4 regions of the Kitasatospora sp. NPDC001261 genome follow, and region 4 is predicted to be linked to each of the others. Evidence: riboswitches for the same ligand, from Rfam matches in the RefSeq annotation. Region 4 holds a riboswitch; each other region holds the start of a gene.

Region 1 (7,591 bases), on a different contig from region 4:
GTGGCGGGCCGTGGGGTGGGTCAGCCCTCCTGGGCGGTAGGGCGGTCGGCGGTCAGGCGGTGCCCGTCGGCGGCCTCGCCGGTACGGGTCTCGGTGCGGCGGCCGCGGGCCAGGTAGTCGCGCAGGACCAGTTCGACGGCGTCCTGGGGGCTCTTGGTGCCGGAAAGCATCATCGCGTCGATCGCGAGGTTCGCGTCGAGGGTGACGGTGACCTGGGCCATGTGACTCCTCCTCGGGTGCAGAGCAGCAGCATGCCCGCTGGGGCGGCGATCCACCACGGAACGGGGCGGAACCGCGGTCGGGAACGGTCGGGCACGCCGGGGCCCCGGGAACGCCGGAACCCCCGGGGAGGAGCGACCAGACTCTCCCCGGGGGTGGTGGGCGGTCAGCGTTCGGACGACGGCCGACAGCTGACGGATAACAGCTGACAGATGTTGAAATCTGTCAGCTGTTATCTGTTACCCGTCAGCTGTTACCGGAGGTCCGTCAGCCGTGGACCGTGGACCGCGCGCCGTCCTCAGACCCGGCCGGCGAAGTCCGGGGCCCAGTTGGCGATGCTCTGCTCGCGGACGCCCGAGCTCGGGTTGGCGGCCTCGACGTACTTGCCGTTGCCGATGTAGATCGCGACGTGGTAGACGCCGGAGTCCTTGCCGTTGTTGGACCAGAACAGCAGGTCGCCCGCCTGGAGGCTGTCCAGCGAGACGTGGGTGCTGGCGGCGGCCTGGTCGGCGGCGACGCGCGGGACGGAGACGCCCGCGGCGCGCAGCGCGGCCTGGGTCAGGCCGGAGCAGTCCCAGCCGCCGTTGCCGGTGCCGCCGTAGACGTACGCCTGACCGACCTTCGACTCGGCGAAGGAGACCGCCGCGGCCATGCTGCCGGTCACGGCCGGCGCCTGGGTCTGGGTCTGGGTCTGCGTCTGGGCCTGGGGCTGCGGAGCGGGCTTGGTGGCGGGCTTCGCGGCCGGCTTGGTGGACGGCTTGGCGGCCGGGGCCTCGGGCTGCGCGGTCGGCTGGGCGTTCACGGCACCGCCGTTCGCGGACTGGCCGGACTTCTGCGAGCGGTCGAACCAGGTGAAGTCCGAGCCGGACGTGCCGGCGGAGGACTGGCCGGCCCGGGCCTGGCCGTTGCCGCCGAAGGACAGCTGCTGGCCCGGGTAGATGATGTCCGGACCCTCGGTCAGGGTGCCGCGGTTGAGGTCGTACAGCCGCTGCCAGCCGCCCTGCACCTTGTGCTGGTCGGCGATCGCGGACAGCCAGTCGCCCTCGACGACGGTGTAGTCGCCGCCCTGGGCCTGCTGCTGGCGCTTCTGCACCCAGTCGCTCCGGTTGCCGGAGGCGGCGGAGTCGGTGGAGGCCTGCGCGTCGCCCTGGGCGGGCGCGGCGGGCTTCGCGGCGGGGGTCTGCGGCTGCGCGGGCTTGGCGCTGGGCTTCGCGGCCGGAGCGGCCGGAGCGGCCGGCTTGGCGCTCTGGGCGGGCGCGGCGGGCTTGGCGGCGGTCGAACCCGCCGAGGTGTCAACGGCGGCCGCGGCGCCGCCCTTGGTGAGCCCGGCCTGGACCGAGCAGACCGGCCAGGCGCCGGGGCCCTGCGAGGCGAGGACCTTCTCGGCGACGGCGATCTGCTGGTCCTTGGTGGCCAGGTCGGCGCGGGCCGCGTAGGCCGTGCCGCCGAAGGCGGACCAGGTGCTGGAGGTGAACTGGAGGCCGCCGTAGAAGCCGTTGCCGGTGTTGATGCTCCAGTTGCCGCCGCTCTCGCACTGGGCGACCTTGTCCCAGGTGGCGACGGAGGCGGCCGAGGCGGTGCCGGTGGTGAGGCAGGGGACGGTGAGGCCGACGCCCGCGACGCCGAGGGCGGCGATCACGCGACGGGTACGGCCGGACAGACGGGTGCCGTTGGTGGGCAGCATGAAGACGTGGTCCTCTCCCACGCCTGCGAGGTGAGCTGTCGGATTCGGGCTGGAGTTGCCCGGCCGTGCGGTGAGCACGGCTTCACCCCTAGCCCTGGACCGTTCCGGAGAGCGGTCCGGGGCGACTTACCTGTGGGTCCCCCGCTCCTGCCGTGGTGCGTTTTCGCGCTTCCAGGACATCCGACGGCAGGACTCGGCGTTGCGGATGACCGGGTTCGTGTGGTCACGAACGGGGAGCACGTTAATCAGACTTAAGTTCAAACTGCAAACCACTGTGATGTGCATCACGGTTTAGTGGAAACTGCCAAAATTGCCACTCACCATGATCGTAAATGATCGTTTTCAGGCAATGCTGTTGTGGAAGCCGACAACTGGCTCCGCCTCAGGAGTGGCGTGACGGTGCGTCGAATCGCGGAGTGGCACACTCCGGCGGGTGGGGGAGCGGCCGCGATCGGAGCATGTGAATCCACGCTCCCTATTTCCTTTCAAATAGCGCCAGAACGGACATTCCCCTTCATTGCCGGGTGACTCCCGTACGGGACGGACGGGGTGGGGGGAAGTACGCGGAAGGGCCCGGAACGCGATCCGTTCCGGGCCCTTCGGTGCGCGCGAACCCGCGCGCGGTGTCCTTATCGTCCGCCAGGCCCCTCGGCGGCCGCGTGGGCGCCACGGGAGCCCTCCACGACCCCCTCGGCCTCGGCGGCGGCCGCCGCCTCCGCCTCGGCCCGTGCCAGGTCCTCCGGGGACGGCGTGGGCAGCGCGGCCAGGTAGGTGGAGGCGATCAGCTGGCCGACCGACGGGTAGGCGCCCAGCGGCGCGGCCGACGGGCAGCCGGTCTCCTCGGCGGCGGTGGCGAGCAGCTCGGAGTCCGCCTCCGGGCCGATCACCAGCGGGGCCAGCGCCGGGCGCTGCGAGCCGGTGTCCTTGAGGTGGTTGACGGCCGCGGCCACCGAGCCGGGCACGTCGAGCGCGGCGGCGACGACCGGCACGGCCAGCCGGGCGGCCAGCAGCACGCCGGTGATGCCGGCCGCGGCGGCCGCGTCCTCGCCGCCGACGGTGGTCAGCACCACGCCGTCCGCGGCGGTCGCGATGGCGAACAGTCGGGCGCGGTCGGCCCGGGCCAGCCCGGCCTCGGAGAGCCGGACGTGCACGGCCTCGGCCAGCAGCGGGTGCGGGCCCAGCGGGTCGGTGACGGGCGCGCCGTACTCGGCGGCGAGCGCGTGAAGCCCGGTCAGGAAGGTGTGCGGGCCGGGCACCAGCGGCACCAGGACGGGCATCGGCCGCCCGGCCTCGGCGGCCAGGGCCAGCAGCTCGGCCACGGTGCGGTCCTCGCCGCTCGCGCCCGCCGCACCGTCACCGGGGAGGTAGCCGACGGCCGTCTGGACGCCGTTCTGCTCGGTGCGGACGATCGAGAGCAGCTCCTCGACGACCGAGCGGGACTCGGGCCCGGCGGTCGCGGGCACGGCGAGCACCAGGGCCGGGGCGCCGGCCGGGATCTCGGGGCGCTCGGGACGACGGTGGCGCCCCCGCGCACGGGAGCCTGGAGTACGGACGGGCAGTGGCGCGCCCGGAATGGCTGCGGTGCTCATGCCGGAGATCGTAGGACATCGGCCCGTCCGGCTTGCAGTCGGCTGCCGTACGGGTTTCGCGTGCTCGCGGTACGGACCCGGTGCGTCTCCGGCGCCGGTCCGGGCGCTTTGCCTACAATCCGGACATTCTTCGCCCAACCCCCGCGTGGTGGCCGGTGCTTGTCCCGACGCGATCCGAGGGGGCGGGCGTTGCACCCGGCGCGCGTGAGATGTCTCACAGCATGAGCCCGGCTTGACGGAGGGTCACGGGCGGGCGACTCCCGGCATTCGAAGATCAACATTCAGCGGGGAGGTGCTCACGGCCGGTTATCGCGGGCTCGACGATTCATCGGCTATGTCCGTTTACGTACCGTCAGGGGAAGGGCCCGTGAAGAGTTCGCGGCTGCGGGTAAAAGGCCTCGTGCACCTGCAATGTCCCGTGCTGATGCACGTGCACTGCGGCTATCATCACGTCAAGTGAGGCGTTGTGCCGGACCGGTACGGGGCCGGTCCGTTCGTTTCGGCGGTGCCGGGGGCGCCGCGCTGGACGACAACTCCGGAGCTCTTCGGGAGATTTCTATGCACGACTCGCAGGACACGCACGGCTCGTACGACACCTACAACGGGATGGCCGCCGCCGATCTCCAGGGGGTGGTCTGGCAGAAGAGCCGGCACAGCAACTCCCAGGGCAACTGCGTCGAGTTCGCGGCCCTGCCGGGCGGCGATGTGGCGATGCGCAACTCGCGGTTCCCGGACGGCCCCGCACTCATCTACACCCGGGCCGAGATCTCCGCCCTGCTGCTGGGGGCGAAGGACGGGGAGTTCGACCACCTGGCGGTCTGACCGGCCGCCGTGCTCCATCATCGGGGGGCCGTCGTGGGTGCCGACACCACGACGGCCTTTGTCTTTGTCTCCTCCGGATGTCTTCGCTCCGGAGGCCTCTCCCGGATCCGTCCGGCCGCCCGGCCCGCCCGGCCGCGCTGAGCCGCTCGCGGTTCCGTGGTGCCGGAGGCTCTCGACGGGGCCTGCTGGAAGCGCCCGGGGTGCGGTCCTCCCGGGGTGTCCGTCGACCGGCCGCGCGCCGTCCGGCGCGGGGTCCGTCCCGAAGGCAGGGCTCCTCCGGAGCGCAGGGCCTGTCCCGGGGTCAGGGCTCGTCCGGAACGCCGGGCCCGCTCGGAGCACGGGGCTCGCTGGGAGCACAGGACCCGCTCGGAGCGCGGGGCCCGTCCTAGGCCGAGCGCCGATGCCGTCCGCCGGCGTCGACGGGACCGTCGAGCGGTGAGCGGCCGCCGAGCCCGGGGTGTCCGTCCAGCGGGGAACCGCCGACCGACTCGGCCTCGAACATCGCCCAGACCACCTTGCCGCTGCCCAGCGGGTGCCAGCCCCAGGAGCGGCTGAACGACTCCACCAGGTGCAGCCCGCGGCCCGATTCGGCGACGAAGTCGGCCTCCCGGGCGACCGGGCCGGTGCTGCTCGGATCGCTCACCGCGCAGACCACCTGGGGTGCGCGGTGCACCAGGCTTATTCGGATCGGCAGCCGGCCGTCCGCGGTCGGCTTCATGGGAAAGTCGTACTCGCCCAGGGCGCCGCCCGACGGGTCGGGCCGTGCGCCGATCGCATGCCGGAGCGCGTTGGTCACGAGTTCCGAGGCCACCAGCGCGACGTCGTCGAACAGTTCCGTCAGGCCCCAGAGCTGGAGCGTGCTCCGAGCGAAGTCCCGCGCGGTTCTGACGGCTTCGAAGCGAGGAGCGAGCGTACAGGTGACCACATGGGGGTCAACCGCCAAAGCCGTACCGGTGCTCATGAAGAGCTCCTCCCATAAGGGGGCGGACACGGCTGGACCCGCCGGGGTCATGCCGGTCACCTCCGACTCGCTCGGCCGCTCGGCCGCCCCCTCGACCAGGCGCGCGCGCACTCGAACGCCCGATGACGCGGGGGACGCCGTCGGGTCGGTGCACGGAGTCGCGCGTGGGGTCGACGCGGAGCCCGCGGGATTGCCAGGGATGTGCAGGTGCACGTGCACCATGGTGGTGTGCGCTCACTGCAGATGCAAGAGTCGATTCACGTGCAGTCGCACTATTGGCATATGCAAGCGCCGAATGCACGTGCATCCTGGTGCGTGGAGTGCAGAACTGATAGGAACATCCGTCAGTATCGGCACCGTGAGCGCTCAACTGATGGCAGACTGTGCGCTGTTTGCCCTAGGTGGAGGTTTCGACCGCATGACCACAGTTCAGCCGGGCGGCGGCTCGATGGTCCGCCGGATCCTCCTCGGCTCGCAGCTGCGCCGCCTGCGTGAGGCGCGCGGCATCACCCGCGAGGACGCGGGCTACGCGATCCGGGCCTCCGAGTCCAAGATCAGCCGCATGGAACTCGGCCGCGTCAGCTTCAAGGAGCGCGACGTCGCCGACCTGCTCAGCCTGTACGGCGTGGACGACGGCATCGAGCGGGAAGCCCTGCTCGGCCTCGTCCGCGAGGCCAACAAGTCCGGCTGGTGGCACAGCTTCAACGACGTGCTGCCGGGCTGGTTCCAGACCTACGTCGGCCTGGAGGAGGCCGCCCAGCTCATCCGCACCTACGAGGTGCAGTTCATCCCCGGACTGCTGCAGTCCGAGGAGTACGCACGGGCGGTTTTCGGCCAGAGTCGGCCGGTCATCAGCGAGGAGGAGGTCGAACGGCGGGTCAGCCTCCGGCTGCGCCGTCAGAAACTGCTGACCGAGGGGGCCAGCCCGCGCCTGTGGGCGGTCATCGACGAGGCCGCGCTGCGCCGGCCGGTCGGCGGGCCCCAGGTGATGCGCGGTCAGGTGCAGTACCTGATCGACGTCGCCGAGCAGGCCAACGTGGTGATCCAGGTCATGCCGTTCCGGTTCGGCGCGCACGCGGGCGAGTCCGGGGCGTTCACGATCCTGCGCTTCCCGGAGCAGGACCTCGCGGACGTGGTCTACCTGGAGCAGCTCACCAGCGCGCTCTACCTGGACAAGCGCGACGACGTCGACGCCTACATCCAGGTCATGGAGCGGCTCTGCGTGGACAGTCTCACGCCGGAGCGCACGATAGACCTGCTCGCCTCGATCCTGAAGGAACGCTGAGCCGCTGCCGTCCGGGGCCTGTGAGATCCCTCCCTCGCGAGGCCCCCGGCAGTCGGTCCGCCAGGCCGCCCACCCGCCGTCAGTCGCGGGCCGGCGGCCTCTCGCGTTCCGGCGGGGACGGCTGCGGCGGGCGGCCCAGCTCCCAGGCCAGGTCGTAGCGGCGGAAGAGGTCGGCCCGGATCGGCGCCAGCGGGATCTCGGCGCCCGGCAGCAGCACCCCGATGCAGCCGCCCATCAGCGCACTGCGCAGGACGGCGTGCTCGGCGACCGGGTCGGGCGCGCCCCAGTCGAGCAGCAGGCCCTGGAGCAGGGCCCCGAGCTGCTGCTGCTCCGGGTCCTGGACGAAGGCGCCGGTATCCGGGTCGAGGATCAGCGCCAGGTGCGAGCGCATCACCCGGGGGTGGTCCAGCGCCAGCCCGAGCACGGTGTCGATCGCCCGGGCCAGCCGGGCGTTCGGTGAGGAACCGGGTGCCAGTTCCGCCAGGGCGCAGGCCAGCGACTGGTGCATCATCCGGTGCGTCGCGGACTGCATCAGCAGCCGTTTGCCGTCGAAGTAGTACGAGAGCAGCCCGCGGGCGAGTCCGGCCCGCTCGGCGATGTCCGTCAGCGTGGTGCCCGCGTATCCGCGCTGGTCAACCAGCTCGACGGTGGCCCGCATGATGCGTCGGCGGGAGCGTTGCCGCATCTCCTCATTGACCGAATCCCCGCGAGGTGCCATCGTGTCTGCTCCGAACGTTCGTTGGCTGCGAGCCAATATACTTGCGGAGCCGACAGCCGCACCGAGGAACCGTGCCCCGAGGGGCGCTGCCCGGGCGGCCGCCACGAAGACGGCCGGCTCCACCAACACGGGGGTTTGGTGGAGCCGGCGCCACGGCCCGACGGCCCGGAGATCGGCCGCGGGCGGAGCCCGGGGTCAGCGCTCGGTCAGGACTTCGGCGCGGGCCGCGGTCGACCCGGCTGATGAGTAATCATAATCCGGCACCGGCGCGGGAGTTGAGGCGCGGCGCCGGTCCACCAGGGCGCCCGCCGCC
Region 2 (7,591 bases), on a different contig from region 4:
GTCCAGGTTCGGGGCGAAGCCGCCCTCGTCGCCCAGACCGGTGGACAGGCCGCGCTCCTTCAGCACGCCCTTGAGCGTGTGGTAGACCTCGACGCCCCAGCGGACGGCCTCGGAGAAGGACTCCGCGCCGATCGGGGCGATCATGAACTCCTGGATGTCGACGTTGGAGTCCGCGTGCGACCCGCCGTTGAGGATGTTCATCATCGGGACCGGCAGGACGTGCGCGTTCGGGCCGCCCAGGTAGCGGAACAGCGGCAGGTCGCTGGCCTCGGAGGCGGCGTGCGCGACGGCCAGCGAGACGCCCAGGATGGCGTTGGCGCCGAGCGAGGACTTGTCCGGGGTGGCGTCCAGGTCCAGCATGGCCTGGTCGATCAGGCGCTGCTCGGTGGCGTCGTAGCCGACCAGCTCCGGGCCGATCTGCTCGATGACGGCCAGGACGGCCTTCTCGACGCCCTTGCCGAAGTAGCGGTTCTTGTCGCCGTCGCGCAGCTCCAGCGCCTCGAAGGCACCGGTGGAGGCACCCGACGGGACAGCGGCACGACCCGTGCTGCCGTCGTCGAGGCCGACCTCGACCTCGACCGTGGGGTTGCCGCGGGAGTCGAGGATCTCACGGGCTACGACGACATCGATGGACGGCACGAGGCATCTCCTTGCGAGAGCAGGGTCCGGTCTGACGGTGGTGCTGCCAGCAGGACGATTGCGGAGTCGTTACGACCAGAGCCTAACCGCCCGGGCTGCCGTGGCCGCGTCGGCCTCGGTCCCGTCTCACCGTGTGGCCCTGCTACCCACCGGTAGTTCACCTGCTTGTCCCAGCTTGTCCCACCGGAGCGGGCGAATGCGGACGAAGGGGACCGGTAGGACCGGCCCCCTTCGGACGGCGGGGTGGAGCGGCGTCGACGCCGAGCGCTCCGGCGCGGCGGCGGGCGCCCCCGGCGGGCACCCCGGCCTCGGGGTGCTGCCGGCGTCGGGCGGGGCGGCTCAGCCGAGGTGCAGCACCTGGCCGGGCATGATCAGGTTCGGGTCGCCGCCGACGGTGGAGTGGTTCTGCTCGTACAGCGCGCTCCAGCCGCCGGACACGCCCTGGGCGGCGGCGATGGTCGACAGGGTGTCACCGGCACGGACGGTGTAGTCGTGGCCGGCGGCCTGCGGGGCCTGCTGCGCGGCGCGCGGGGCGTACTGCGGCTGGGCGGCGGCCTGGCCGGCGTACTGCTGGTAGACGCTCTGGTGGCTGGTCCAGTACCAGCCGCCGTTGTTCTGGTACCAGTACACCTTGGCGTCGGCGTCCCAGCCGGCCTTGCCGGAGAAGCCCGGGGTCTGCGGCTGCGCCTGCTGCTGCGGGGCGACCTGCTGGACCGGCTGCGCGGCGGGCTTCTGGGCCGGCTTCTGGGCGGCGGGCTTCTGCGCGACCGGCTTCTCGGCCGGCTTGGCGGCGGGCTTCGGGGCCTGCTGCTTGGGGGCGGACTGCGGCTTGGCGTCCGAGGAGGTGTCGACCGAGGCCGGGGCACCGCCCTTGGTCAGACCGGCCTTCTGGGAGCAGACCGGCCAGGCGCCCGGACCCTGCGAGGCCAGCACCTTCTCGGCGACCGAGATCTGCTGGGCCTTGCTGGCCTGGTTGGCCTGCGCCGCGTAGGCGGTGCCGCCGTACGCCTTCCAGGTGCTGGACGTGAACTGGAGGCCGCCGTAGAAGCCGTTGCCGGTGTTGATGCTCCAGTTGCCGCCGCTCTCGCACTGGGCGACGGAGTCCCAGGTGGAGGCCGGGGCGGCGGAGGCGCCGGTGGCGGTGAGGAGCGGCATCGCGAGTCCGACGCCGGCCACACCGGCGACGGCGATGGCCTTCTCGGCCTGGGTGCGACGACGGTGACGGCCAGTTCCAACGAACAGCATGAAGAGGTCCCTCTCCGTACGCCTGCGAGGTGAGCTGTCGGGTTCGGACCGGGAGGTGGCCCGGCCGCCGTACGCGGAAACGATTCCGCTCGGGCGGCTTCACCCCAAGCCGTGGGGAGACGGCAACAAACCTGGTTCCCCCGCCCCTGCCCAGGGTTCTGGTCGGTTTCCCGTGACGCGGCGGGCAGGATTCGGCGTTCCGCGTACGAGGTCCGCAGCTGCGAACTCCAGGGAGAGTAGACAGATCATCAGACCAATCACAAGCTCATATCACCGATATCACACAACAATTACGGCCCGTGTCCGATCGCCTACCAACAGCGGCGTTATGTCCGGATTGATGGGTGTTCACACCCCCGTCGGCGGGCAATCGGCGACCTCCCGTCAGCGTGATCTCAGCAGGTCGGAGGCGTCGAAGAGGCATCCGGAACGGGGTGCAGAGGGGCGTGCGGGGAACGGCTCTCCGGACTGAATTCCACCGGGAGTTCGCGCAGGCCACGCATGATCAGACCACCCCGCCAGCGCAGATTCTCCGGGCTTTCCGCGAGCCGCAGATCGGGCAGCCGGGAAAGCAGCGTGGCCAGCGCGGCACGCCCTTCGAGCCGCGCCAGCGGAGCGCCGATGCAGTAGTGGATGCCGTGCCCGAAGCCCAGGTGGGGGTTGTCCTTCCGGGCCAGGTCCAGGGTGTTCTCCGCCGCGAACCGGGCCGGGTCGCGGTCCGCCGCGGCCAGCACCACCAGCACCGGGTCGCCGACCGGGATGTCCACCCCGCCGATGGTCAGCGGACGGGTCGCGAACCGCCAGGTCGCCAGCTCCACCGGCCCGTCGTAGCGCAGGAGTTCCTCGATCCCGGTCTCCAGCAGCGCGCTCTCCCCGCGCACCACCGACTCCTGCAGCAGCCGGCGCTGCTCCGGATTGCGCAGCAGCGCGTAGGTGCCGTTGCCGATCAGGTTCACGGTGGTCTCGAAACCCGCGAACAGGAGGATGAAGGCCATCGCCGCGGCCTCGTTCTCGGTCAGGTGCTCACCGTGGTCGCCGGCCCGGATCAGGCCCGAGATCAGGTCGTCCCCGAGGTCCGCCCGCTTGCGGTGGATCAGCTCCAGCAGGTACGCCCGCATCCGCTTCACCGCCCGCCCCACGCCGCCGCGTTGGCCCCCGCCGTGGCGGATCATCATCCCGGCCCAGTCGCGGAAGTCGTCCTGGTCCTCGGCCGGCACCCCGAGCATGTCGCAGATCGCGTAGATGGGGAGCGGGAACGCGAACTCGTGGATCAGGTCCGCCGAACCGCGCTGCGCGAAGCCGTCGATCAACCGGTCGGTGAGCTGCTGCACCCGCGGCTCGAACTCGGCCACCCGGCGCGGGGTGAACGCCTTCGACACCAGCCGGCGCAACCGGGTGTGGTCCGGCGGGTCGATGTTCAGCAGGTGGGTCATCAGGTCCGCCTGCCGCTCCCCCGGGATGCCCACCCGGCCGGTGCGGTGCGCCTGCCCGCTGTGGTGCGCCGGGTTCTTCGACAGCCGGCTGTCCGCGAGCGCCTGCCGGGCGTCCGCGTACCTGGTCACCAGCCAGGCCTCCACCCCGCTCGGCAGGGTGGTGCGGTGCACCGGGGAGTGCTCGCGCAACCAGGCGTAGGCGGGGTACGGGTCGGCGGCGAACTCCCAGGTGAACAGCTGCGGGGCGGGGGCGTCGGACGACGGGGCGGCGGGCCGGGCGGGGACGGGCTGAGCTGGCATGGACCGACCGTATCCGGTGCGACGGGCGCGCCCTCCCTCCGGCGGGGCGCCGCTTCCCCGCCACTCCTCCGCCGCGCTTCCGCGACCGGACGCGTCGGGCGTGCCAACACTCCGTGGCCGGTCCGTGGCCGGTCCGTGGACAGCTCTTGGCCGACTCTTGGCCGCGGGGCGGGCGTGAGCCTGGTCACCTGAGGGGTAATCCCTGTTGCGGAGGGTCAGGACGTGCCTACGATCCTCCGCAGTACGCGTGGGCGCCGGTGCGGTGTCGCCCACAGGGAGGAGCAGACCATGCGGGTCAGCGGGTCAGTCGTCGTCATCGCGGTCCTCGACGGCGGGTCGGGCGCGGGCCTCGCCCGCCGGTTCGCCGCCGCCGGCACCGCCGGAATGCTCATCGCCGACCAGTACGCCGGCATCGCCGAGGACCTCGCCGCCGAACTCGACCGGCCGGGCTGCCCCGTCGTCGGCGTCTGCGGCGACATCCGCCGCCCCAGCGACGTCGCCGCCCTCGTGGACACCGCCGAGAAGCACCTCGGGCCGATCGACCTGTTCGCCGTGGCCGGCCCCGACGGCGAGCGGATCATCTCGCTGGCGGACCTGCCCGACCACCTCGACCTGGAACGGCTCGCCGAACTCGTCCTCCTCGTCGGCGAGGCCATCGGCGAACTCGTCCCGCCGCAGCGGCGCCCCGAGCGCACCGCCACGGCGGCCTGAGCGCCTACTCCCCGACCGGACCGAGGCCCTCGGCCGCGCGCACCGCGTCCCGGTAACCGCGCGCGGCCGACCGCAGCGCGGCGTCCACGTCCACCCCCGCGTCGTGCGCCCGCTGCACCACCGCGAGCAGCAGCCGGCCCGCCGAATCGGCCGTCAGCTCGGCCGGCAGCCCGTACGCCTCGTCCGGCACCCCCGTGAAACCCGCCCGGCGCACCCGCGACACCAGCTTCGCCGCGTACGCCAGCGAGGGCAGCCCGGCCGGCACGCCATCCAGCACCGACTCGCGGTCCGCCTTCTCGGCCGCCTTCAGCTGCTCCCAGTTCGCCTCCGCCTCCGTGGCGCCCTCGACCTCGACGTTCCCGAACACGTGCGGGTGCCGGTACATCAGCTTCTCGACGATGTCCCCGGCCACGTCGTCGACGGTGAACGGCTCCGTCGGGTGGTCCTCGGCGATCCGGGAGTGGAAGAACACCTGGAACAGGACGTCGCCCAGCTCCTCGCGCAGCGTCTCCCGGTCCCCCGCCTCGATCGCCTCGACCAGCTCGTACGCCTCCTCGACCAGGTACTTCACCAGGCTCTCGTGCGTCTGCTCGGCGTCCCAGGGGCAACCGCCCGGGGAGCGCAGCCGGTCCATCACCGTCACCAGGTCCAGCAGCCGCGACCCCGGCAGGTCGTACGAGCCGGGCAGCACCTCGATCTCCGGCACCTCGCCGGCGTGCTCCACCGCCAGCCGCGCCAGCGCGTCGGTCAGCCCCGGGTCCCCGTCCGGGCTGCCCAGCCACACCGTCGGCCCGGCCCCCGCGGGCTGCCCCGTCAGCAGCCGCGCCAACGCGGGCGCCGACCCGGCCGGCACCGCCTCCACGACCACCCCGGCCTGCCGCACCGCCGCCACCTGCGGATGCCCCTCGTCCCCCACCAGCACCCGCCCCGCCGACCGCAACGCCTCCCACGCCGGCCACGCCAGCAGGCCGGGAGCCACCCGGTGGGTGGTGGTCAGCAGGATCAACTTCGCGCCCGGAGTCTCCGTCGGCACAGCATTCGTCGTCACCCCCCGAACCTACCCCCGCACCCCCACCCCGGGCCGGGCCGGGAAGCCACCACCCCGCTGTCCCCACCCCGCCCGCACGCGCACAGGAAGTCGACCCGGCCGACTTCCCACTCCCCCGCACCGGCCAGACCACCATCCCCGAGGCCCCCACGCATCCACGCGAGCACAGAAAGTCGACCCGGCCGACTTCCCACTTCCCCAAACCGGCCAGACCACCATCCCCGAGGCCCCCACGCACCCACGCGAGCACAGGAAGTCGACCCGGCCGACTTCCTACTCCCGCACCCCCACCCCGCGCCGGGAGGCGCCGCCCAGGGAAACACCACATCCACACGGTCGTCCGGCGGCCGGTGCGCCCGAGCCGCAACCGGCTACTGGAGACGGCATCCCAGGCAGCGCGGAAAGCCAGCCTCAGCCGCCGCTACCCGACGCCCCAGCCCCGCCGTCCCCCACCACGCCCGCACAAGCACAGGAAGTCGACCCGGCCGACTTCCTACTCCCACCCGCACCAGTCGGCGCCCGCACGGGGGAACGCCACGCCCACGCGGTCATCCGGCGGCCGGTGCGCCCGAGCCGCAACCGGCGACGGAGGACGGCGCCCAGGAGGGGCAGGCGCCAGGTGCTGTCGTGGCGGTTGCCGCCGGTTGGCGTGACAGCCGACAGCATGTGCCAGCCACCAGCCGTCACACGGCGCCTCGAACCCGGCCCGGCGCAGCCGACGGACCCAGCCGCCTTGCCAGTCACCGCGACGGCCCCAACAGCGCGGAGCCACCTCCCGGCATGACAGCCGACGGCATGCCCCGGCCGCCAACCGTCACACGGCGCTCCGGATTCGAACCGGCGCAGCCGACCGGACCCGACCCCCGTGCGGGCCACCGCGACGAACCCAACGATGCGAGCCGCCGGTCAACATGACGCTCCTGACCACCAGCCGCCACATGCCGCTCCGAGCCCCGCACGGCGCGGCCGACCGGACCCGCTCCCGTTGTGGGCCGCCACGGTGGGCCCGCCGATGCGAGCCGTCGATCGCCACCCGCGACCGGTCCACGTCACCGGCACGGTGCCGCCCGGTCGACGGCAGCTGAGGCGGCCGCTCCCCCGTCCCGGTGCGTGCCAGTCCCGAAGCCGCACTCCTGCGGCAGGCGGCTCCGGTCGTCCAACGGCGGGCAGCCGGATCCATGGAGCCGCTGCTGCCGCACCGGCAGCGGCGGCTCGGTCCTGCCCCACAGGTCGTCCGGCACCGACCACGGCGGTCCCCTCCCCACAGCCCCCCCGACGCCGCGCCCCCTCAGAGACGGGGCGCGGTCCAGGAAGCGGCGGTGAAAGTGAGGGTGAAGCAGTCCCCACCCCACGGCCCGCCCGACACCCCACCCCCTCAGCGGCGGGATGGGGGCCAAGGGGCGGCGGTGGGGGTGAGGGTGGAACGGTCTCCTCTCCACGGCCCACCTGACGAGCCGCTCCCTCAGTGGCGGGGCGGGAGCCAGGGGTGGCGGTCGGGGTGAGGGTGGCGCGGTCTCCTCCCCTTGCCTGCCCGATGCCCCGCTCGCTCAGCGGCGGGGTGGGGGCCGGGGAGTGGCGGTGAGAGTGAGGACGAAGCAGTCCCCTCCCCACAGCCCGCCCGACGCCGCGCCCCCTCAGAGACGGGGCGCGGTCCAGGAAGCGGCGGTGAAAGTGAGGGTGAAGCGGTCCCCACCCCACGGCCCGCCCGACGAGCCACCGCCTCGGCGGGATGGGAGCCAGGAGGTGGCGGTGGGGGTGAGGGCGAAGCGGTCTCCTCCCACACGGCCCGCCCGACGAGCCGCCGCCTCAGGGGCGGGGCGAGGGCCAGGGGGTGGCGGTGGGGGTGAGGGTGGAGAGGGATTGGCGGAGGCGGCGGACGGTGGGGTGGTGGGGGCCGTCGCGGCGTTCGCGTTCGAGGAGGAGGGGGAGGAGCCACTGCCAGGCGTTCTGGGGGTCTCCGGTGGCGGCGAGGTGGAGGCCGATGCGTTCGCGGAGGTCGTAGCCGCGCTCGGGGTCGGTGTCGAGGCCGGCTTCGAGGCGGGTGGTGTGGGCGGTGAGGAGGGCCTGGTACTCGGCGAGGGCTTCGGGGCCGTGGCCGAGCCGGTCGAGGCAGATGGCGGCGCGGTAGCGGTGGTCGAGGCCCTGGGGTCCGTGCGGGCCGCCGTCGGCGGTGGCGGCGAGGCGGCGGTACTCGGGGAGGGCCTGCTGGGGGTGG
Region 3 (7,591 bases), on a different contig from region 4:
GTCAGCGCGTAGGTGATCGCGCCGAGGGCGAGGGCGGCGAGCACGGCGCCGAGGACGTCGAAGCGGCCGGAGGCGCCCTCGTCCCGGCTCTCCGGCACCGACCGGGTGGTGACCGCGATCACGGCGGCGGCGAGCGGCAGGTTCAGCAGGAAGATCCAGCGCCAGCCGGGGCCGTCCACCAGCCAGCCGCCGAGGAAGGGGCCGACCGCCGCCGACACCCCGCCGAGGCCGGACCAGAGCCCGACCGCCGCCGAGCGGTCGTCAGGGTGGAAGACGGCTTGGAGCATGGCGAGCGAGCCGGGGGTGAGCAGCGCCCCGCCGATGCCCTGGACGGCGCGGGCGGCGATCAGCACATGGATGCTCGGCGCGGCGGCGCAGGCCGCGGAGGCGACGGCGAACCAGACCACGCCGATCAGGAAGACCTTGCGCCGCCCGTAGCGGTCGCCGAGCGCGCCGCCGAGCAGGATCAGGCCCGCCAGGGTGAGCAGATAGGCGTTCAGGGTCCATTGCAGGGACGCGAGGGAGGCGCCGAGGTCGGCGCCGATCCGGGGCAGCGCGACGTTCACCACGGTGCCGTCCAGCATCGCCATGCTGGAGCCGAGCACCGTCGCCATTAGTACCCAGCGACCCTGCGCGGTGCCCAGGCGCAGGGTGCCGGCCTCGGAGGTGGCCACGGGCGAATCCTGCGCTGCCGAGGCGCACGTGACAAGGGTCACCGGTGGGTGTGTTGGCGGCTGGCGGTGCGTGAGCGGACGGGTGCGCGGCGTGGCCGATCTCGGCGCAGGGTCGTGGATCAGTGGCGGGGGGTGAATGGGTTGTGTACGCACCGTGGGCTCGGGCCTGCGGAGGGTCACTGGGACAGGGGGGATCGTTGCCGTTTCAAGAGATCGACATTGCTTCACCCGAACGGATGGGTTTTAGTTCAGCGACCGCCCGGCCAGTCCGGACGGATCCGCCGGGTGGAACGCCGAGTCCTGCCGCTGCCCGGTGGTTCGAAACGAACTCTGTACGGCAGGAGCGGGGGACCCACAGGTAAGTCGCCGGACCGGAGTTCGCGCCTCAGGGCGCGGGCGTCCAGGACCGGCTTGGGGTGAAGCCGCGCAAGCGGCCGGGCAACTCCAGCCCGAACCCGACAGCTCACCTCGCAGGCGTCGGAGAGGAAAATTCCATGCCTGCACAGGCTCGTCGTATCGCCCTGCCCCGCGCCGCCCGCATCGGCATCGCCACCGCCGTCACCGGTGTGTCCTTCGCCCTCCCGCTCGTCACCGCGATGAGCGCCCAGGCCCACACCCCGGCCGCTCCGGCCGCCGCCTCCACCGAGGCCAAGCAGGCCGCGAAGGCCGCCGCTCCGGCCGCCCAGGCCGCGCAGGAGAGCTACCGCGTCGTCAGCGGTGACACCCTGTCCAAGATCGCCGACGCCAGGAACGTCGAGGGCGGCTGGCACGCGCTGTACGAGCAGAACCGCTCGGTCGTCGGCGCCAACCCGAACCTGATCTTCCCGGGCCAGCAGCTCGCGCTGTCCGGCCACGCCGCCGCTCCGGCCGCCGACGCCGCCCCGGCGAAGCCCGCCGCTCCGGCCAAGCCCGCCAAGCCGTCCGCTCCGGCGACCCAGGCCGCCAAGCCGCAGGCCCAGGTCCAGGTGCAGACCGAGGCCGCCAAGCCGTCCGCGCAGCTCGAGACCCAGCTCCAGGTCGCCGTTCCGGCCCAGGCCGTGACCGCCACTCCGGTCGCCGCCGCCACCTCCGGCTTCGTCGCCCCGCTGGCGAGCCCGCGGCTCGGCACCGCCTACGGCGTGGCCGGTTCGATGTGGGCCTCCGGCCACCACACCGGCCAGGACTTCGTCGCCTCCACCGGCACCCCGCTGCGCGCCGTCGCCAATGGTGTCGTGGTCAAGGCCGGCAACGGCGGCGCCTACGGCAACGAGGTCGAGATCAGGCTCGCCGACGGCCACTACGCCGAGTACGCGCACCTCTCCTCGATCGGCGTGAGGATCGGTCAGACCGTCACCGCCGGCCAGCAGATCGGCCTCTCCGGCGCCACCGGCAACGTGACCGGCCCGCACCTGCACTTCGAGATCCGCAACGGCTCGGAGTACGGCTCGGACATCAACCCGGTCGCCTACCTGCGCGCGCACGGCGTCGCGCTCTGACCCCGAGAGCTCCGGGGTACCAGGAACCACCGCCGCTGCGGGCGAACCGATCGCCCGGGATGGTCATGTCGGGTGACCGCTCGACCGGGTGATCGCCGCACGGCGGACATGGGCGCGGGACACGCCCAGGCCGGCCCGGCCGCATGAGGACCTCCTCGTGCGGCCGGGCCGGCCGCTTTCGTTCCCGGGCCCGCCCGGGGTGTTCGATCGATCGAACGAAGCGTCAACTCCGGTGTCCCGCAGGGGGTTCGCCGGGATCTCCGGGCGCCTGCGGGCGCCATGCTGGCGGACGGTCAGCGCCCGGCCGGTCCGGCGGTCGGGCGGGCCGGGAGGCGAGGAGGCCGGATGGCGGTCCGCAGCGGGGGCGTGGCGGGGGAGACGGCCGGGCGGGAGCGGCCCGGGGCGGGCGGGGTCGACCGGCTGAAGGCGGACTCGGTCGGCCTGGTCGGCGTGGTGTTCATGGCGCTCGCCACCGCCGCCCCGATCACCGCGATGACCGGCAACCTGCCGATCATCGTCGGTCAGGGCAACGGCGCGGGCGCGCCCGCCGCGTACATCGTGGCGACCGTGGTGCTGACGGTGTTCTCGGTCGGCTACGTGGCGATGGCCCGGCACATCACCGCGGCCGGCGCGTTCTACGGCTACGTCTCGCACGGGCTGGGGCGGGTGGCGGGGATGGCCTCGGGGCTGCTCGCGGTGCTCGCGTACGTCGTCACCGAGGCCGCGGCCCTCGGCTTCTTCGCGTACTCGCTGCGCGGGCTGGTCCGTTCGCAGCTGGGGGTGGACGTCGGCTGGGGCTGGTACGCGCTGTTCGGGGCGGCGGTGATCGGGGTGATGGGCTGGTTCGACCTGCATCTGACGGCCAGGGTGCTCGGGGTCGCGCTGGTGCTGGAGATCGGCGTCCTGTCGGCGGTCTCACTGGCGGTGCTGCTCTCCGGCGGCGGGCCGGACGGGCTCGCGGCCGGGACCCTGAACCCGCTGAACGCGCTGAAGGGGGTGGGGAGTTCGGGCACCTCGGCGGCCGGGCTCGGACTGTTCTTCGCGTTCTGGTCCTGGGTGGGCTTCGAGTCCACCGCGATGTACGGCGAGGAGTCCCGCGACCCGAAGCGGGTGGTGCCGCGGGCCACGCTGATCTCCGTGATCGGGGTCGGGCTGCTCTACGTGTTCGTGTCCTGGATGATCGTGTCCGGCAACGGGGTCGAGCGGGCGGTCGCGGTGGCGGGCGGCGCGGTGCCGGGCAAGGACGGCAACAGCCTGTTCTTCGACCAGCTCGCCGCGCACCTGGGGGCCTGGGCGGTGAAGGTCTTCCAATGGCTGGTCGTCACCGGCTCGTTCGCCTGCGCGATGGCCTTCCACCAGTGCGCGGCCCGGTACCTGTACGCGATCGGGCGGGAGGGGCTGCTGCACCCGGCGCTCGGCCGCACCCATCCGCGGCACGGCTCGCCGCACGTCGCCTCGGTGACGCAGTCGGTCATCGCGGTGGGGCTGGTGGCGGGGTTCCTGGCGGCCGGCATGGACCCGTACGCGCACCTGTACACGCTGCTGGCGCTGCTCGGGACGATGGCGATCCTGGTCGTGCAGACGCTCTGCTCCTTCGCCGTGGTCGGGTACTTCCACGTGCGCGGACGGCACCCGGAGACGGCGCACTGGTTCCGGACGCTGGCCGCGCCGCTGGCGGGCGGGGTGGCGATGGCCGGGGTGGTGGTGCTGCTGGTGCTCAACCGGGACACCGCGGCGGGGGAGGCGGCGCACACGCTGCTGTTCCGGCTGATCCCGTACCTGGTGATCGGGGTGTTCGCGGGCGGGATCGGGCTGGCGCTCGCGGTGCGCCGGTGGCGGCCCGGGCTGTACGCGCGGATCGGGCGGGTGGTGCTGGAGGACGCGGTCGAGCGGTGACCGGGCCGGGGCCGCGGTGGCCGGCGGGCCCGGGCGTTCGCGCCGGGCGGGCCCGGGTTCAGCGCCGGTGGACCGGCAGGCCGTACTGGGCGGCGGCCAGCAGCTCGTGCATCCGGTGGCCGAAGTCGTCGGTGTCCCGGGCGGGTTCGGGGAAGACCAGGCGGACGTCGCGGTGGCCGTGCGAGTGGTCCAGGCGCAGCACCAGGCCGTGGCGGTCCAGGGCGAGCGGGCGGACCTCCGGGGCGTGGGCGAGCACGGCCGGGTCGAGCAGCCGGGTGAGGACGTCGAGCGCCTCGGCGTGGTCGTCGGCGAGGTGGGTGAGCAGCATGGCCTCGTACCGGGCCAGCGGGTCGGGGGTGGCCAGGGCGAGGTCGGCGGCGGTGATCGCGCCGGTGGCGTACGGGGTGGCGAGGACGGCGTGGGCGACGTCCACCCGCAGGTGCACGCCGAGGCCGTCGTCGGTGAGGTGGGCCGGTCGCAGTCGGCCGGCCAGGGTGAGGCGGGCGCGGACGCGGTCGCGGACGGCGACGGGGGCGATGTCGGTGACGTCGAGGACGACGGCGAGGCCCTCGGCGGCGCCGACGGCGGCCGTGGTCAGCGGGTCGTCCAGGGCGGCGCGCAGCCGCAGCCGGGAGCCGTGCACGGAGACCGGGGTGTCCAGGTGGTGGCGCTCGCCCAGGGCGCGGACGGTGAGCGAGGAGGTCGTGCTGAGCAGGCTGTGGATCCGGTCGGCGGTGCTGGGCTCGGGGACCTCGGTGTCGCCGGTGGGCAGGCTCATGGACGGACCTCCAGTTGGTTAGGTGAGCCTAACCTAATGTGCGGCTGGGGGTGTGGCAAGCAGGCGGTGTGGCAAGCAGGCGGTGGGGCGAGCGGGCGGGCCCGGGCAGGCGGAAGGGCCCGGACGCGCGGGTGGCGTCCGGGCCCTTCCGTCGGGCGGGGCCGGGTCAGCCGATGACGGCCTGGGCGTCGATCTCGACCAGCATCGGCTCCTGCGGCAGCTCGACGAAGACGGTGGTGCGGCACGGCTTCACGCCGCCGGGCTTGATGTTCTCGTCGATGAACTCGGCGTAGACCTCGTTCATCAGCGGGAAGTCGGCGCGCTTGGTGAGGTAGACGCGGAACATCACCACGTCCTCGATGGTGGCGCCGCCGGCCTCGACGATGGCCTTGACGTTCTCCAGGGTGCGGCGGGTCTGCGCCTTCACGTCGCCGTGGTGCAGGTACTCGCCGGTGGCCGGGTCCTGCGGGCCCTGGCCGGAGACCTGGAGGAACGGGCCCTTGCGGACGCCCTGGGAGAACATCCAGGCGGGGGCGGGGGCGCCGTCGGTGCGGATCTCGGTCTTCTCGAAGGTCTGGGGGTGCTCGGCGGACATCGGGTTCCTTACGTTGTGTGACGGTTCGTCAGTTGTGGTCGGGGCGGCCGCAGTCGGCCGAGACGGCGCGGGTGGTGGCGAGCAGCTGCGGGAGCAGGTCCAGCACCTGCTCGTACGGCAGGACGACGTCCGGGACGGAGATCGAGGCGGCGGCGACCACCCGCCCGCTGGCGTCCCGGACGGGCGCGGCCACGCAGTTGATGAAGGACTCGTGCTCGGCGTGGTCCTGCGCCCAGCCCTGGGCGGCGACCCTCTCCAGCTCGGCGAGCAGCGCCTCGGGGGTGGTCAGGGTGCGCTCGGTGTGCCGGACGAAGTCGATCCCGGCCACCACCCGGCGCCGCTCCGGCAGCGGCAGGTCGGCCAGCAGCACCTTGGAGACGGCGGCGCTGTGCAGGGCGGCGCGCAGGCCGATCCGGGAGTACATCCGCACCGGGTGGCGGGAGTCGAACTTGTCGATGTAGACCACCTCGCCGCCCTCGTACGCGGCCAGGTGCACGGTCTGGCCGGTGGCGGCGTTCAGCTCGGCCAGGTGCGGGGCGGCGATCCGGCGCACGCCGCGCTGCTCCAGGGCCAGACCGGAGAGCGCGAAGAGGCCGGCGCCCAGGTGGTAGCGGTAGGCCGCGTCGCGATAGACGAACCGTTCCTCTTCGAGGCTCTGCAGCAGTCGGAGCACGGTCGTCTTGTGGACGCCGAGCACCTCGGCGAGCTGGTCGAGGGAGCGCTCGCCCTCGCCGAGCTCGGCGAGGATGCGCAGGGCGCGGGTGACGGTCTGACTCATCGTGCTCCGCTTCGAGGGCTGGGGTTCCCGCTCATTGTGCCCGGGCCCGGTCGGCGGACGACGACCGGTCGGCGCACGGCGTCCGGTCGGCCGGACGCGCGACGCCGGCGGGCAGGGACGGGCCGGTGATGCCCTCCGGGGTGACCCGGGTGGCGGCCCACTGGGCGGGGGAGGCGTCGAGCAGGGCGGCCACCACGGCGGCGTCCGGCAGCTCGGCCTGGTCGCCGGGGGCGGTCAGCGCGCAGGCGGCGCTCAGGTGGCCGAGCCGCAGCCGGCGCCGCTGGTCCAGGCCCCGGACGGTGCCGGCCAGGTAGCCGGCCGCGAAGGCGTCGCCGGCGCCGGTGGCCTCGACCACCTCGACCGCGAGGGCCGGCTCGGTGACCGCCGTACCGTCCTGCTCCAGGGCGGTGACCTGCCGGGCCGCGTCCTTGACCACGACGGTGGCCGGGGTGGGGAAGCGGCGGCGGAGCTCGGCCGGGTCGCCGGTGCCGAAGGCGGCCTCGGCCTCGTCGGCGCCGAGCAGCAGCAGGTCGGCGGCGTCCAGCAGCGGCGGCAGGACGGCCGGGTCGCGGTCGAGCCAGAGCGAGGGGCGCCAGTTGAGGTCGAAGCTGACCAGGCGGTCCGGACGGCGGTCGGCGAGCAGGGCGCGCAGCAGGGCCAGGCAGTCGTCGGAGAGCGCGGCGGTGATGCCGGACAGGTGCAGCAGCCGGGCGCCGGCCAGCAGCGCGGCGGCGGCCGGGTCGGCGAGCAGGCCGGGGGAGAGCGCGGCGGCCGCGGAGCCCCGCCGGTGGTAGTGCAGCCGGCTGCGGCCGGGCCCGAGGTCGTGGCGGTCGCCGGTGGTGCCGCCGACCTCCTTCAGGTAGAGGCCGGTCGGGCGGTGCGGGTCGACCGCGACCGCCGAGACGTCCACGCCGCGGGCGGCGACCTCGGCGAGCAGCCGGCGGCCGAAGCCGTCGTCGCCGACCCGGCTGATCCAGGCGGTCGGCACGCCGTGCGCGGCCAGCGCGCCCGCCACGTTGGATTCCGCGCCGCCGACCGAGAGACGGAAGCTCTCCACCGACTCCAGCGGGCCCGGGCGGTCCGGCAGCAGGACGGCCATCGACTCGCCCACGCACACGGCCGTCGGGGGAGCGCCGGGGCGGGTCGGGCCCTGGGTGTCCTGTCGCGGCATGTGCGGGGCTCCTCGTCTGCGGCCGTTCCGTCGAGAGCGGGCCCACCGGGCCGACTCCGTGGCGCGTGAACGCCGCGTTCGTCCGTGAGCACCGCGTTTCTCCGCGAGCACCGCACGTGAGCCGACCCCGTCGACCGGGAGCCCGGTCCGTTGACCGTGATCCGGCGCCGATGCTAGAACCGTGTTGCCAGCATGTGCAACCCTCGTTGCGCATGTTGCAACCT
Region 4 (7,591 bases):
CTGGCGCCCGGGCGTGGGGCGTGCACGATCACGCCGCCGCCGGCGTACATGCCGACGTGGTGCATGTCCCGGTAGAAGATCACCAGGTCTCCCGGTCGCGCTTCGGACAGGCTGATCCGCTGCCCGGCGTACGCCTGGGCCTGCGAGGTGCGCGGCAGGGTCACTCCGGCCTGCCGCCAGCTGTAGTACATCAGACCGGAGCAGTCGAACGCGTGCGGGCCGGTGGCCCCGTAGACGTACGGGGAGCCGATCATCCGCACCGCGGCGGCCAGCGCGGCCGCCCCGCGCTCGGAGGCGGGCGGGGCGGTGCCGAGGTCCAGCCGGTCGGTGCCCCGGGTGGCGCGCTGCTCGGCGTCCCGGGCGTCCTGGACCGCCAGCCGGGCCCGCTCGACGGCGCCCAGGCCGTTCAGCAGCTTCTGCGCCCCGGCCAGCCGCTGCTGGACCTGCTGCTTGCTGTCGGCGAGCGAACGCCGGGTCCGGTCCAGCTCGGCGAGCTTGTCGGCCGCCTCGGTACGGCGCTGGTCGAGCCGGCGCTGGCGGGTGATCAGCTCGTGCAGGGTCTCCTGCTGGCGCACGGCGGCCTGGCCCTGGGTGCGGGCGCGGGCCAGGTAGCCCTCCGGGTCGGGCGAGAGGATGAGCTGGGCGGTCTGGGTCATCCCGCCGCCGCGGTACTCGGCCCCGGCCACCATCGCCAGGTCGCCGCGCAGCCCGTTGAGCTGGTCCTGGGCGAGGGCGATCTCGCCCTGGAGGATCGTGGTCTCGCCCTGGAGCCGCCGCTGGGCCTCCTGCGCGGCGTTGAACCTCTCGGACGCCTGCTCGGCCTCGTCGTACAGCTGCTCGACCTGCGTCTTGACGTCCTGACGGTCGCCCGGGTCGGGGCTGGCGGGGGCCGCCTGGGCGCTGCCTCCGGTGGCCGCGCCCAACGCGGTGGCGGCGGCCGCGGTCAGCACCAGCGCCCGGGTGAGCAGTTGGGAACGGCGGTGCACGGGCATGGCGGCAGCGGCTCCAATCCTGCGGCGCGGCCCCCGCCGCCGCACCGGGACGGGCGGCCGTCGAGCGGGAGTCCGGTGGCAGACGTTAGCGAGTCCGGGCAAGCGAGTCCAAACCCCTCCCAACCCGAATATTCACTCACCAATCGGACATCAGATCGAGCCGCCGGAAAAGCCGCAGGCCCGGCCTCCCCTGGGGGAGACCGGGCCTGGAGACGTCCGAGCGGGGATCAGACCCGCACGATGCCGGTCAGCGGCATGTTGGTGACCGCCTCGTAGCGCACCGACGCGCCCGGCTTGGGGGCGTGCAGCACCTGGCCGTTGCCGGCGTAGATGCCGACGTGGTGGGCGTCGGTGTAGAAGATCAGCAGGTCGCCGGGCTGGGCCTTGGAGAGGTCCGTCCCGAGCCGGGTGCCGGCCGAGGCCTGCGCCTGCGAGGTGCGCGGCAGCGACACGCCGGCCTGGTTGTACGCCCAGACCATCAGACCGGAGCAGTCGAAGGAGCCCGGGCCGGTGGCGCCCCAGACGTACGGGCTGCCGATCTTGGAGGCGGCGGCGGACAGCGCGGCGGCACCGCGCGAACTGCCGGGGGCCACGTTCACCGGAGCGGTGGTCGTGGGGGCCGAGAGGCTGCCGCGGCTGTTGTCGCGGGAGGCGCGGTCGGCCTGCTGCTGCTGGGCCTGGGCGGCGTCGGCCTTGACCTTGGCCTCGGCGGCGGCCTTCTCCTCGGCCTGGCGCAGCGCCTGGCGGTCCTGCTCGGTCAGCGTGTTGAGCAGGTCCTGGGCCGCCTTCAGCTTGCCCTGGACCTCGTCCTTGGAGGCCTTCAGCTGCTGGGTGGTCGACTCCAGCTCGGCGAGCTTGCCCTGGGCCTCGTTGCGGTCCTGGTCGAGCTTGCGCTGCTGCTCCTGGAGCTCCTTCAGCTGACCCTTCTGGGTGCTGCCGGCCTGGTTCAGCGCGTCGGCCTGGCTGAGGAAGCTGTCCGGGCTGGAGGAGAACATCAGCTGGACGGTGGGGGATATCCCCCCGTTGCGGTACTGCTCGCCGGCGATCTCGGCGAGGCCGCCCTGGAGCTCGGTGACCTGGGCCTGCTGACGGGCCACCTGGTCCTGCAGGCCGGAGACCTGCTTCTCCAGGTCCTGCTGCTTGGCCTGGGCGGCGTTGTAGTTCTCGGTCGCGACCTCGGCCTGCTCGTTGAGCTGGTCGACCTGCCCCTTGACCTGTTCCTTGGTCGGCTGCGGGTCCGCGTGGGCACCCTGCGCGGAGAGGACGACGGCTGCGGCGGCGACGCCGGTCAGGATCGAGACCCGGGCGCGGCCGGCGGGCTTGGGACGACGATGGGACGCCACGAAGGCGGACTCCTTCTTCCTACGGCCGCCTACCGGGTGAGCTGACGGGTTCGGGCCGGAAGCATGCCCTACGACGCCTCACGGCCGTTCCACCGGCCGACCTGGCGCCGATTCACCCCGGAGGAACGTGGTTCCCCGGCTCCGCTCCGCAGCGCCCCCTACCACTGGGCTCCCCTGTCGGACAGTCGCTTCGACCTGTCCCGCTGCCTTGCGAACTCGACGGTAACCACCGCCGCCACCCTGGCTGGGCGATCGACAGTGCGGTGGTTCGGAGCATGACCCTAGTAACTGAACCGTGATCGGTTCAAATCCTTGTCAGAAAAAAGACAGAAGATTACCCAAGTTCCTTTGTGAAAATGACCGATGGTGACCATTGACGCACACAAGGCTGATCGGTTCTCACCATGTGGTCGTCGAGGGGCCGGAAACCCGAAACGCCACCCCGGACGGGGGTGGCGCTTTTCACAGGCCCCCGCGGGAGCCCCTCGGGCGTGTCGGTCCGTCAGACCCGGCGGATGGTGTTGATCGACATCGCGTCGGCCTTCATCACCTTCACCACGTCACCGGTGTGCGGCGCGTGGACCACCATGCCGTTGCCGATGTACATCCCGACGTGGTGCATGTCGGGGCCGTAGATCACCAGGTCGCCCGGCTGGGCCTGGTCCAGCGAGGGGATCCGGGTGCCGTAGTGGCCCTGCTCCTGCGAGGTGCGCGGCAGCGAGACGCCCGCCTGCCCGTACGCCCAGACCATCAGGCCCGAGCAGTCGAAGGTGGTCGACCCGGTGGCGCCCCACACGTACGGCGAGCCCTGCTTGCTCATCGCCTTGGCCAGCGCCGTGGCCGCGTAGCCGCTGGCTGGCGGCAGGCTGCCGAGGTCGACCCGGTCGCTGCCGCGCGAGGCGCGGTCGTCCTGCGCCTGCTGGGCCCGCAGCGCCGCGCGGTCGGCGGAGCTCAGCGAGTTCAGCAGGTCCTGGGCGGCCTTCAGCTTGGTGTTGACGTCCGACTTGGCCTGGTTCAGGTCCTTGGTGGTGGTGTCCAGCGAGGCGAGCACGGCGGCCGCCTCGGTCTTCTCCTGGTCCAGCCGGCGCTGCTGGTCCAGCAGCCCCTTGAGCGCCTCGGCCTGACTGGTGCTGGCCTGCTGGACGGTGGAGGCCTTGTCCAGGTAGCCGGACGGGTCCGAGGAGAGCATCAGCTGGACGGACGGGTCGATGCCGCCGCTGCGGTACTGCTCGCCCGCCACCTCGGCGAGGCCGCCCTGGAGCTGGGTCATCTGCTCCTGGCCGCGGGCCACCTGGTCCTGCAGCTGGTCGGCCTGCTTGCGCAGCTGGTCGGCCCGCTCCTTGGCGCCGTTGTACTTCTCGGCCGCCTGCTCCTGCTCCTCCTGGAGCTGGTCGATCTGCGCCTTGACGTCCGTCTTGTTCGGCTGCGGCGCGGCGTGCGCGGCCACCTGGGCGGAGAGGGCGACCGCGGTCGCAGCGGCCGCGGTGAGCACGGAGATCCGTGCGCGGCTCGGCTGCTTGGGACGGCGGTGGGAGGCCAAGGGACCGGCTCCTTCTTCCAACGGGCTCACCTGATGGGATGAGATTCCGGAAAATAGGTTTGACGCCAGACCCTAGTGAAGATCTATCCGTTTTGCCACTCCCCCGAAGGCGTGAACTCCGGTCCCCACACTGACTTCACCGGACTCGCACAATGCTCCGAAACAGGCCCTGACCAGGCATCATGCGAACCTCCCCGGGTTCAGGGCCGGGCCAGCCGGTTCAGCAGCAGCACCGACGCCACGGGGCGCGCGCCCGCCTTCCGCACGCCCTCCGCGACCTCCCGGTCGGTGGACACCACCACCACCGGACGGCCCTGCGGCTCGGCCCGCACCAGACGGCGGATCAGCTCGTCGGCCGTCTCCCCGGTCCGGCTGAACCGCACCCGGACCCCGCGCGGTGGCGCCATGATCACCGGGACGTCCAGGTCCTGCCCGTCGAACACGCAGGTGACCTCCGCCTGGGTCCGCTGGGCCAGCATCGCCAGCCCGCCCAGCAGCCGGATCCGCTGCTGCTCCAGCGGCAGCGTCGGATAACCGGTCTTGGTCACGTTGTAGCCGTCCACCACCAGGTGCACCTGGGGGATCGCCAGCAGCTGGTCCAGCAGCGCCGGATCGTCCTCGGCCAGCCCGCGCCGGGCCACGTCGTGCGGCGAGGCCGCCCCCGGCACCACCGCCTCCACCAGGTCCGCCGGGCGGATCTGGGCGACCGGCAGCGCCAGCTCCCGCTGGAGCCCCTGGGCCGACTGCAGCACGGTGTCCAGCAGCAGCCGCAGCCGCATGTCCTCGACGCTGCGCCCCTCGCGGGCCGAACGGCGGCCCTGCTCGGCCGCGTTCTCCAGCTCCAGGACCCGGTGCCGGAGCCGGCGCGCCTCGCTCTCGGCCGCGCCGCGCTCGGCCGCGGCCTGCGCCTTCAGCACGTCCAGCTCGCCGGCCACCCGGCGGGTCTCGGCCTGCGCCCGGCGGGTGTCGCTCTCCAGCGACCGCACCCTCTTGCGCAGCGACTCGGCCTCCCTGCGGACGCCGTCGGACTCGGCCCGCTGCCGGTCCGCGTCCGCCCGCGCGGAGGCCCGCACCTCGGCCAGCTCGGCCTGCAGCTTCTCCACCAGCCGGACCGCCTCCGCGGCCGCGTCCTCGGCACCGGCCCGCTCGGCCTCCTCGCCGGCCTCGGCCACCAGCCGGCTCCAGCCCGTCGAACGCACCAGGTAGGCGGCGGCCGCGACGTCCATCGGATCGGCCGCGCTCGGGACGGTGCCCGACTCCAGCGCCTTCACCAGGTCCGGCTGCCCGAGACGCAGCCGCTCCGCTATCCGCACCCGGAAGGCCGGCTCCGCCTCCAGCGCCGCCGCCAGCGCGGTGGCCGCGTACTTGGCCCGCCGCGCCGGGGTGAACTTGACGTACTGACGCAGGCTCTGCGGGAGCTCGGCCGGCGGCACCCCGCCGAGCGCGTCCGAGGCCAGGCCGACCACCCGACGGCGCACGCCCTCGGGCAGCGGCCGGTCGAGCTTCTCGACGGCGCGCTCCGCCGCGGACCCGGAGGCGCCGTCCGCCGCCCCGGCAGCCTCGGCCGGGGCCTCGGCCGCAGCGGGCTGAAGCCCCTGGGCTGCGCCGGGCTCCTTCGCTGCGTCCACCACGTCCTCGGCTCCGATCCTGGTCCAGCGGGGCACGGCCGCGGCCGCCCCCCGTCGGCACGCTCCGTGCGTCCTGTTCTGTATTGTCCCGTGCGGCGCGGGCGGGTGCGCCGCGCACCCACCCCGCCGCCGCGGCGGGGATCAGCCCTGGTCGGCGGGGGCCTGCGTCTCCTCGGCGCCCGGACGGGCCACCAGCTCGACCTGGTCCACGGCGTTGCACCAGCGGCAGCGCACCGACTCGACGGTCTCGCTCAGCACCTCGGTCTCCTCGACCTTGGACTCGCCGGCCAGGTCGAAGTGCAGGAACTCGGTCACCCGCGCGGTGCGGGTCACGTCGAAGCGGGTGAGGTTGCCGCACAGGGTGCAGCGCCAGCGCGTCTCGGCGGTCAGAGCGGGGACGGTCATCGGGGGTCCTCTCGGGTGGTCCCTGGGTGGGGCAGGCGCTCCCCCCGGAGCCCCGGCGTCGGCGGCGGGAGGCGGGAATGCCCGCCCCAAGCCTATTGCCTGGGGCAACCGTCGCGACCACCGGTTGCCTGAACACCCGGGCTAGTCCACCTGCCGTAAACCGTCGTGTCACCTGCGGCGCCCGGAGGGATGCTTGGCCGCATGGCGCTCGCGGTCCCCGACCACACCGCCGCCCGGGGCGGCCGCCCGGCGGCGACCGCCCCCGTGGTCAGCTACGCCCTGATCGCCCTCAACACCCTGGTCTTCCTGCTCGGCCCGGCCGCGGGGCTCAACCCGCTGTACGGCACCGGCCAGGCCCGGGTCTGCGCGGAGCAGCGGTACGAGCAGCGCTGGGGCGCCGTCCCGGCCGAGGTGCTGGCCGGACGGCCGCTGACCGCCGAACAGCTCGCCGAGGCCCCCGACCCGGTCCCCGGCTGCCCGGCCGCCCCGACCCCGGGCAAGCGCCCGGCGCTGTCCGTCCTCACCGGGCTCTTCCTGCACGCCGGCTGGCTGCACCTGCTCGGGAACCTGCTCTTCCTCCAGGTCTTCGGCCCCACCGTCGAACGGCGGCTGGGCCGGGCCCGGTACGCCGTCTTCTACCTGGCCGCCGGCAGCCTGACCACGTACGGCTTCGCGCTCGCCGAGGCGCACTCGCCGAACTCCACCCGGGTGCTCATCGGGGCCTCCGGGGCGATCGCCGCCGCCCTCGGCGCCTACCTGCGCCTCCACCCCCGGGCCCGGGTGACCACCCTCGTCCCGCTGCTGTTCTTCCTGCCGCTGCGCTTCCCGGCCTGGCTGGTGCTCGGCCTCTGGTTCGTCCTGCAGTGGTGGTCGGTGCACGCGGCCGGCCCCGGGGTGGCGTACCTGGTCCACGTGATCGGCTTCTCGGCCGGGTTCCTCTACGCCTGCACCGTGGTCCGCCACCCCCCGCGACGACCGGGCTGACGCCCGATACGCTGGCGGCACCCCACAAAGGAGCCCGAACTGTGATCACCGCCATCGTCCTGATCAAGACCAGTGTCGACCGCATCCCGGAGATCGCCGAATCCATCGCCGCCATCGACGGCGTGAGCGAGGTCTACTCGGTGACGGGGGGCTACAACCTGGTGGCGATGGTGCGGGTGCGCCGGCACGACGACCTGGCCGAGGTCATCCCGGGCCGGCTCAACAAGGTCCCGGGCGTGGCCCACACCGAGACCCAGATCGCCTTCCGCACCTACTCCCAGCACGACCTGGAGGCCGCCTTCGCCCTCGGCCTGGACGAGTAGCGGTCAGCCCTCGGCGCGCCGGCCCCGCTCGACCTGCACGGTGGCGACGCAGCGCCCGCCCTCGTTGCGGTAGTTCCACGCCGCACCCTCCGTGACCAGCTCCCGGACGGCGGTCAGGAAGCGGTCGACGTGCTCGTCCGGCGTCCCGGCGCCGAAGCTCACCCGGATCGCGTTCAGGCTGCGCTCGCCCGGCAGCGACGGCTCGGGCGCACCACACTCGGACGGTGCCTCGTCCTCGTCGCCCAGCAGCGTGCGCACCAGCGGGTGGGCGCAGAACAGGCCGTCGCGCACCCCGATGCCGTACTCGGCGGACAGCGCGGCGGAGAAGTGCGAGCTGTTCCAGTCCCGGACGACGAAGGACAGCACGCCCACCCGG

What was found. A riboswitch is a leader RNA that binds a small molecule or an ion and turns the genes downstream of it on or off. The one in region 4 is predicted to bind cyclic di-AMP.
Region 1: it holds a riboswitch for cyclic di-AMP, as region 4 does, so the genes downstream of both, ACFY4B_RS20770 (transglycosylase family protein) here and ACFY4B_RS00780 (NlpC/P60 family protein) in region 4, are expected to answer to the same signal.
Region 2: it holds a riboswitch for cyclic di-AMP, as region 4 does, so the genes downstream of both, ACFY4B_RS17335 (transglycosylase family protein) here and ACFY4B_RS00780 (NlpC/P60 family protein) in region 4, are expected to answer to the same signal.
Region 3: it holds a riboswitch for cyclic di-AMP, as region 4 does, so the genes downstream of both, ACFY4B_RS39495 (peptidoglycan DD-metalloendopeptidase family protein) here and ACFY4B_RS00780 (NlpC/P60 family protein) in region 4, are expected to answer to the same signal.

Annotation. Positions count from the first base shown of each region.
Region 1 is NZ_JBIAXP010000014.1:233,009-240,599, forward strand. Features, by position in the region: gene ACFY4B_RS20765 (hypothetical protein) at 21-221, opposite strand; gene ACFY4B_RS20770 (transglycosylase family protein) at 518-1,924, opposite strand; cyclic di-AMP (ydaO/yuaA leader) riboswitch at 1,911-2,081, opposite strand; gene ACFY4B_RS20775 (hypothetical protein) at 2,533-3,492, opposite strand; gene ACFY4B_RS20780 (DUF397 domain-containing protein) at 4,051-4,314, shown strand; gene ACFY4B_RS20785 (ATP-binding protein) at 4,700-5,275, opposite strand; gene ACFY4B_RS20790 (helix-turn-helix transcriptional regulator) at 5,694-6,560, shown strand; gene ACFY4B_RS20795 (TetR/AcrR family transcriptional regulator) at 6,640-7,245, opposite strand; gene ACFY4B_RS20800 (MFS transporter) at 7,474-7,591, opposite strand, start outside.
Region 2 is NZ_JBIAXP010000011.1:238,939-246,529, forward strand. Features, by position in the region: gene eno (phosphopyruvate hydratase) at 1-639, opposite strand, end outside; gene ACFY4B_RS17335 (transglycosylase family protein) at 979-1,884, opposite strand; cyclic di-AMP (ydaO/yuaA leader) riboswitch at 1,890-2,058, opposite strand; gene ACFY4B_RS17340 (cytochrome P450) at 2,280-3,617, opposite strand; gene ACFY4B_RS17345 (SDR family NAD(P)-dependent oxidoreductase) at 3,906-4,328, shown strand; gene ACFY4B_RS17350 (MazG family protein) at 4,333-5,376, opposite strand; gene ACFY4B_RS17355 (protein kinase) at 7,183-7,591, opposite strand, start outside.
Region 3 is NZ_JBIAXP010000043.1:30,519-38,109, reverse strand. Features, by position in the region: gene ACFY4B_RS39500 (MFS transporter) at 1-614, opposite strand, end outside; cyclic di-AMP (ydaO/yuaA leader) riboswitch at 966-1,166, shown strand; gene ACFY4B_RS39495 (peptidoglycan DD-metalloendopeptidase family protein) at 1,169-2,149, shown strand; gene ACFY4B_RS39490 (APC family permease) at 2,495-4,045, shown strand; gene ACFY4B_RS39485 (DUF2470 domain-containing protein) at 4,104-4,823, opposite strand; gene ACFY4B_RS39480 (RidA family protein) at 4,990-5,418, opposite strand; gene ACFY4B_RS39475 (IclR family transcriptional regulator) at 5,447-6,196, opposite strand; gene ACFY4B_RS39470 (sugar kinase) at 6,228-7,367, opposite strand.
Region 4 is NZ_JBIAXP010000001.1:166,177-173,767, forward strand. Features, by position in the region: gene ACFY4B_RS00775 (C40 family peptidase) at 1-992, opposite strand, end outside; gene ACFY4B_RS00780 (NlpC/P60 family protein) at 1,220-2,335, opposite strand; cyclic di-AMP (ydaO/yuaA leader) riboswitch at 2,346-2,499, opposite strand; gene ACFY4B_RS00785 (C40 family peptidase) at 2,838-3,875, opposite strand; gene ACFY4B_RS00790 (NYN domain-containing protein) at 4,076-5,503, opposite strand; gene ACFY4B_RS00795 (hypothetical protein) at 5,645-5,908, opposite strand; gene ACFY4B_RS00800 (rhomboid family intramembrane serine protease) at 6,110-6,892, shown strand; gene ACFY4B_RS00805 (Lrp/AsnC family transcriptional regulator) at 6,934-7,215, shown strand; gene ACFY4B_RS00810 (aminotransferase class V-fold PLP-dependent enzyme) at 7,219-7,591, opposite strand, start outside.